Salinivibrio kushneri: one gene and its partner. The protein of the gene in region 2 interacts with the protein of the main gene of each other region in a pairwise test. Links are inferred from orthologs where the notes say so. Each region holds a gene or a part of one and is shown on either strand. Other genes may lie near its edges. The genes, in order: aceE and nth.

The links.
Region 1: the proteins of nth (region 2) and aceE interact in binary tests that used the Escherichia coli proteins (3 or more experiments, as listed by UniProt). The link is inferred for Salinivibrio kushneri from one-to-one orthologs.

What each region holds. Positions count from the first base shown.
Region 1 is NZ_CP114588.1:410,035-413,540, reverse strand. Bases 94-3,273 are described here. They hold aceE (pyruvate dehydrogenase (acetyl-transferring), homodimeric type), read right to left. Parts: upstream 2,961-3,273; coding sequence 294-2,960; downstream 94-293. Other genes in these bases: pdhR (pyruvate dehydrogenase complex transcriptional repressor PdhR), read right to left, coding at 3,050-3,273; aceF (pyruvate dehydrogenase complex dihydrolipoyllysine-residue acetyltransferase), read right to left, coding at 94-281. In the rest of the region: more of aceF, read right to left, coding at 1-93; more of pdhR, read right to left, coding at 3,274-3,506. UniProt on the Escherichia coli protein: Component of the pyruvate dehydrogenase (PDH) complex, that catalyzes the overall conversion of pyruvate to acetyl-CoA and CO(2).
Region 2 is NZ_CP114588.1:1,895,406-1,898,607, reverse strand. The notes cover bases 325-3,200. They hold nth (endonuclease III), read right to left. Parts: upstream 2,146-3,200; coding sequence 1,504-2,145; downstream 325-1,503. Other genes in these bases: rsxG (electron transport complex subunit RsxG), read right to left, coding at 2,858-3,200; N8M53_RS08950 (electron transport complex subunit E), read right to left, coding at 2,163-2,861; gloA (lactoylglutathione lyase), read right to left, coding at 1,043-1,459; motY (flagellar protein MotY), read left to right, coding at 325-927. Also shown: more of motY, read left to right, coding at 19-324; more of rsxG, read right to left, coding at 3,201-3,202. UniProt on the Escherichia coli protein: DNA repair enzyme that has both DNA N-glycosylase activity and AP-lyase activity. The DNA N-glycosylase activity releases various damaged pyrimidines from DNA by cleaving the N-glycosidic bond, leaving an AP (apurinic/apyrimidinic) site.

The DNA of each region.
Region 1 (3,506 bases), 1.5 Mb from region 2 along the record:
GGGGCAGCAGCAGGTGCCGCCTCTTGCGCTGGCGCGCTTTGTGCAGCGCCTTCCGCTTCAAAGATCATCATCAAAGAGCCGGTGGTGACTTTGTCACCCTCGGCAATTTTAATTTCCTTGACCACACCCGCTTGTGATGCAGGGACTTCCATGGATGCTTTATCACCTTCAACGGTGATTAACGACTGCTCTTCTTCAACCTTGTCACCCACGCTGACAAGGATCTCAGTCACTTCTACTTCATCCGCACCGATGTCAGGTACATTAATCTCGATTGACATTATTTCAGCCTCTTACGCGAACAGCGGGTTTACTTTGTTGGTATCGATGTCGAATTTCTTGATAGCGTCAGCTACCAGTTTCTTATCAACATCGCCACGCTTAGCCAGCTCATTAAGTGCCGCAACAACCACATAACCTGCGTTCACTTCGAAGTGACGACGGAGGTTTTCACGGCTGTCAGAGCGGCCAAAGCCGTCTGTACCCAACACTTTATAAGATTCAGCAGGGACAAACGCACGAACTTGGTCAGCGTAGTTCTTCATGTAGTCGGTAGCAGCAATCGCTGGCTCTGTGCCCATCACGGTTTGGATGTAAGGCACTTTGCTTTCTGCATCTGGGTTTAGCATGTTGAAGCGATCGACATCTTGACCGTCACGTGCCAGCTCATTGAACGAAGTCACGCTGTATACGTCAGACGCCACACCGAACTCATCGCTAAGCAGTTTCGCCGCTTTGCGCACTTCAGTCATGATGGTGCCAGAGCCCATTAACTGAACTTTCGCTTTGTCGCCCGTGTAGGTTTCTAGTTTGTAGATACCTTTACGGATACCTTCTTCCGCGCCCTCAGGCATGGCTGGCTGATGATAGTTTTCATTCATCAGCGTCAGGTAGTAATAGATGTTTTCTTGGTCAGGACCGTACATACGACGGATACCGTCTTGCATGATCACTGCCACTTCGTACGCGAAGGTTGGGTCGTAAGAAACACAGTTAGGTACAGTGCTCGCCAGAATATGGCTGTGACCGTCTTCGTGTTGTAGGCCTTCACCGTTCAGGGTAGTACGACCGGCAGTAGCACCCAATAGGAAACCACGCGCTTGCTGGTCACCCGCCATCCACGCCATGTCGCCAACACGTTGGAAGCCGAACATTGAGTAGTAGATGTAGAATGGGATCATTGGCAGATCATTAGTGCTGTAAGAGGTCGCTGCCGCTACCCACGATGACATCGCGCCTAGCTCGTTGATCCCTTCTTGCAGTACTTGGCCGCCTTGGTCTTCTTTGTAATAAGACACCACGCCACGATCTTCTGGGGTGTAAGTCTGACCGTGTGGGTTGTAGATACCTACTTGACGGAACAGGCCTTCCATACCGAAAGTACGTGCTTCGTCGGCAATGATAGGCACAATGTTTTTGCCAATGCTTTTGTCTTTCAGCAGTACGTTCAAAGAGCGCACAAATGCCATGGTGGTCGAGATGTCACGCTTTTGCTCAGACAGCAATGCGGAGAAGTCGTCCAGTTTTGGCAGCGTCAGCTCTTTAGTAAAGTTAGGCAGACGTTGCGGCGTGTAACCGTGCAGGGCTTTACGGCGCGCATGCAGGTATTCGTGCTCGGCAGAGCCTTCTTCCAGCTTCAGGTACGTCAGGTTTTGTACGTCTTCATCAGACAGCAAGTCTTGCAGGCCAAGGCGGTCGCGCATAGCGTGAACATGAGTCATGTCCATTTTCTTCACTTGGTGCGCGATGTTTTTGCCTTCTGCCGCTTCACCCATGCCATAGCCTTTAACGGTTTTCGCTAGGATAACGGTTGGGCGATCGTTGCACTCTTGGGCCGCTTTAAAGGCCGCAAACAGTTTTGATGGCTCATGGCCACCACGCTTAAGCGCAAAGATTTCTTCGTCAGTCATATCCGCAACCAAGGCGGCTGTTTCTGGGTACTTGCCGAAGAAGTGCTCACGCACGTAGGCACCATCTTTTGATTTGAAGGTTTGGTAATCACCGTCGATGGTTTCATTCATCAACTGCAGTAATTTACCCGAGGTGTCTTTGGCCAGCAGTTTATCCCAGCCGGAACCCCAAACCACTTTGATCACGTTCCAGCCAGCGCCTTTAAAGAGGCCTTCCAGCTCTTGAACGATTTTACCGTTACCCATTACAGGGCCATCAAGGCGCTGCAGGTTACAGTTAATCAAAAAGCAAAGGTTATCCAGTTTTTCACGCGCCGCGAATGATAGCGCACCGCGTGACTCTGGTTCATCCATCTCACCGTCACCGAGGAACGCGTAAACACGCTGCTCAGAGGTGTCTTTTAGACCACGGCCGTTGAGGTATTTGAGGAAACGCGCTTGATAGATAGACGCGATGGGACCCAGACCCATAGAAACGGTTGGGAACTGCCAGAACTCAGGCATTAGTTTCGGGTGTGGATATGAAGACACCCCTTTGCCATCAACTTCCTGACGGAAGTTGTCGAGCTGCTCTTCGCTCAAGCGGCCTTCAACAAAGGCACGCGCATAGATACCTGGAGAAATATGACCTTGATAATACACCAGGTCGCCACCGTCTTTCTCGTTAGGCGCACGGAAGAAGTGGTTAAAGCAGGTTTCATAAAATGCCGCCGAAGACTGGAATGATGCCATGTGGCCACCCAGCTCTAAATCTTTCTTGGACGCACGCAACACGATCATGATTGCGTTCCAACGAATGATAGAACGGATACGGCGTTCCAGATTCACATCACCTGGGTAAGCAGGTTCTTGATCAGCAGGAATGGTATTTACATAGTTGGTGGTCACGCCCGTTGGCATGTCAACACCGTCTAAACGTGCTTGCCCTAATACTTGCTCCAGAAGGAACTGGGCACGTTCTACACCTTCTTCACGAACGACTGACTCAAGAGCTTGCAACCACTCTTGTGTTTCAAGTGCGTCCACGTCATGTTTCATGACTTCAGACATGGCGATCTATCCTTTCGTTGATTGACTCGTACAAAACAAACGTTGTCGCAGCTGCAGTGCCTTTCGCGTTTCTATAGATGCGAATAAGGCTACTCCAACTCGTCCTTGCGTTGTTGAATTCGACGTAGAGACCGTTCGCGACGGCTTTCTTCTCGACCAAGATCCAACAGAGTTTCCTCAATGTAAGCCAAGTGTGCATGCGACGCTTGTCTGGCTTTTTCTGGTTCACCAGCGGTAATCGCATCCACTATCTCAGCTCGGTGTCGGCTGACGTTTTCCACCGTCTCTTGACGGCGATAAAGTAGCTCAAAATTTTGCAAAATATTCTGTTCCAGTAACGGCGCGAGACTACGCATAATATGAAGTAACACCACATTATGCGCCGCTTCCGTTACGGCAACGAGATACTGCATCACAGCCGATGCTTCTGCCTCTAAGTCCCCGTTTTTCTGCGCTTGACGAATGGCATCATGACAGTCTTCTATACGAGAAAAATCCTCTTCTGTGCCCCGTAGTGCGGCAAAATACGAAGAAATGCCCTCTAGG
Region 2 (3,202 bases):
CGACGTACGGAGTCTGTAATGGCGTTTTGTCCTGTTGATTTAATAAAATGGCGCTTTACCCCAGTGGTGGTGTTGTCATGTGTTGGTCTGCTTTTGCCCAGCCAAGCGTCTGCCAACAAGCAATACGTGGCATCGTTGGGAGAGTCGAACTGGACAGTGACAATTGATACACCCATTGAGTGCCGACTAGAGCATGACGTGCCAGGGTATGGGCAGGCCTCGTTTACCTCGCGCGCGAGCAAAGATATGAACCTCGATTTCTCACTCGACATGCAGCGGCCAATGGGTGAGACCGCGCAGGTATCATTGCTTTCCATGCCCGCAGACTGGATGCCTGGTGAACCGGCACGCTATATGGATCAGCTCAAGTTTTTCAAGCAATTCGATGGGTATGTGGGCGGCCAAACTGCGTGGGCGATGCTGAGTGAGCTAGAAGCAGGTCGGTTCCCTACGTTTAGCTTTAAAGATTGGCAGCGTCAGCAGCGACAAGTGGATGTGGCGTTGTCGGCGGTGGCATTTGGCTCGCCATATAATGAATTCAGCCGGTGTCTGAATAAGTTATTGCCTTATGCGTTTGAGGACATTTCTTTTACGGTGTTGCGCTACCAAGAAAATAGCGATGAGCTGACCAAAGCCAGCCGCCAGCGACTTACACAGATAGCGGAATTTGTTCGTTATAGTGATGATATCGACCTTGTGTTAGTGGCGACATATTCAGATGCACGTGGCACACGGGAAGCCAATCAGCAAATGTCAGAGCGGCGGGCGAAAAAATTGCGCGACTACTTCACCTCGCTGGGGTTGCCTGAAGATAGAATTACCGTTGAGGCCTATGGCGAACGTCGCCCGATTGCCGACAACGATGACCCGATTGGACGCAGCAAAAATCGCCGTGTAGTGATTTCGTTGGGAAGAACCTTGTTGTAGGCGATAGCCGCAGACGTTATCGCAGAAAGCACATGCGGTGATAAAACCAAGACAGCACGAAAAAGCCCGGCATACGAACGATGCCGGGCTTTTCTTTGTGACCTGTCTTGCTGTATTAGCCGTTCAGACCCGCAGAGGCACTTTTGTTTTGGATAAGCTCCAATTTGTAGCCATCAGGGTCAGTCACGAAGGCGATTTCAGTGCTACCGCCTTTGACGGGGCCTGGCTCGCGGGTGATATTGCCGCCCGCTTGACGAATTTGATCGCAGGTCGCGTAAACATCATCCACACCGATCGCGATATGGCCAAAGGCGTTACCATGATCGTACTCGCTTTCGCCCCAGTTGTAGGTCAGCTCAATCACTGCACCTTCTGATTCATCGGTATAGCCGACAAACGCGAGGCTATATTTATACTGCTCGTTTTCATTGGTGCGTAACAAACGCATTCCCATTACTTCGGTGTAAAACTTGATAGCACGGTCTAGATCACCGACGCGGATCATGGTGTGTAGAATTCTGCCGTTTGACATGACGTTGCTCCTTTTTTGCTTGCCAGTGCTCGCCTTCGATGGCGTTAGCTATCTGGATAAACTTTTTCTTTGTACTCACATAAATCTTCAATGATGCAACTGCCACAGCGAGGTTTTCGTGCTAGGCAGGTGTAGCGTCCATGCAGAATTAGCCAGTGGTGCACATCGACCTTAAATTCCTTAGGCACCACCTTGATCAGTTTCTCTTCCACGTCATTGACGTTTTTACCCATCGCAAATTTGGTGCGATTAGACACGCGAAAAATATGGGTATCGACAGCGATGGTTGGCCAGCCAAACGCCGTGTTAAGCACGACATTAGCGGTTTTTCTTCCCACCCCAGGCAGAGCTTCCAACGCTTCTCTACTCTCTGGCACTTCACCATTGTGTTGCTCAATCAAGGCGCGGCAGGTTTTAATCACGTTCTCGGCTTTGGAATTAAACAGGCCGATGTTTTTGATATAAGACTTCACCCCATCAACACCTAGAGCCAATAATCCCTCTGGTGTGTTGGCCACCGGATAGAGTTTATCGGTGGCTTTATTGACACTGACATCAGTCGCTTGCGCAGACAGTAACACCGCGATTAGCAACTCGAAAGGGGTTGACCAGTTGAGTTCCGTTTGCGGATTTGGGTTGTTATCGCGCAGGCGCTCCAGAATGTGTCGTCGTTTTTCTTTATTCATTTAACTTATCCTGTGGATCATTGACTACCCGTCACACGCGCGCGCTCAATCACTGGCTTGTCGTCTTTTTCTGTTTTACTGGCAAGGTGCGTATCAATGATGTTCTTCAATGCGATCAGAAAGCCGACCGCGAGGAACGCGCCGGGTGGCAATATCGCTAGTAGAAACTTGGTGTCGAATTGAAAAATTTCAATCCGCAATGCCGCAGCCCAATCTCCGAGCAAGAGATCGGCGCCGTCAAACAAGGTGCCATTGCCGATGATTTCGCGAATAGCGCCGAGCACCACCAAGGCGACGGTCATGCCGGTGCCCATCCAAAAACCATCACTCACCGACAAGCCAACAGGGTTTTTGGAGGCAAAGGCTTCGGCACGGCCGATGATAATACAGTTGGTCACAATCAATGGGATAAAAATCCCCAGTGATTGATAAAGGCCGTAAGCATACGCATTCATGACTAGTTGAACACAGGTAACCAATGAAGCAATCACCATCACGAAAATAGGAATGCGCACCTCTTTGGGCACCCAGTCCCTAATCAGTGACACAATTAAATTAGAGCCGACCAGTACCGCCAAGGTCGCGATCCCTAGGCCAAGTGCATTGGTGACGGTAGCGGATACCGCCAACAGTGGGCACAAACCCAGTAGCTGCACAAACGCTGGGTTATTACTCCACAAGCCATTTTTCATTAGCTCTTTGTGGGCGCTATTCATGACGCTCCTCCGCAATTAACCGGTTGGTTGATCAGAGCTTCTTGGTGTTGACTCACAAACCAAGCCGCCTTTTTGACGGCGCCGACAACCGCGCGCGGGGTAATGGTGGCGCCAGTGAATTGATCAAATTGCCCGCCGTCTTTTTTGACCGCCCAACGTGTATCCTCCTCGCTGGTGACCGTTTTGCCGCTAAAGCTTCGGATCCAATCTGACACCCGCAAGCTTACTTTATCTCCCAGCCCTGGGGTTTCGTTATGCACGAGCACCCGCACACCCAGCACCTGATGGCTGGTGGCATCCATGCCAATCAATACCTTGATGGCACCATTGTAGCCATTAGG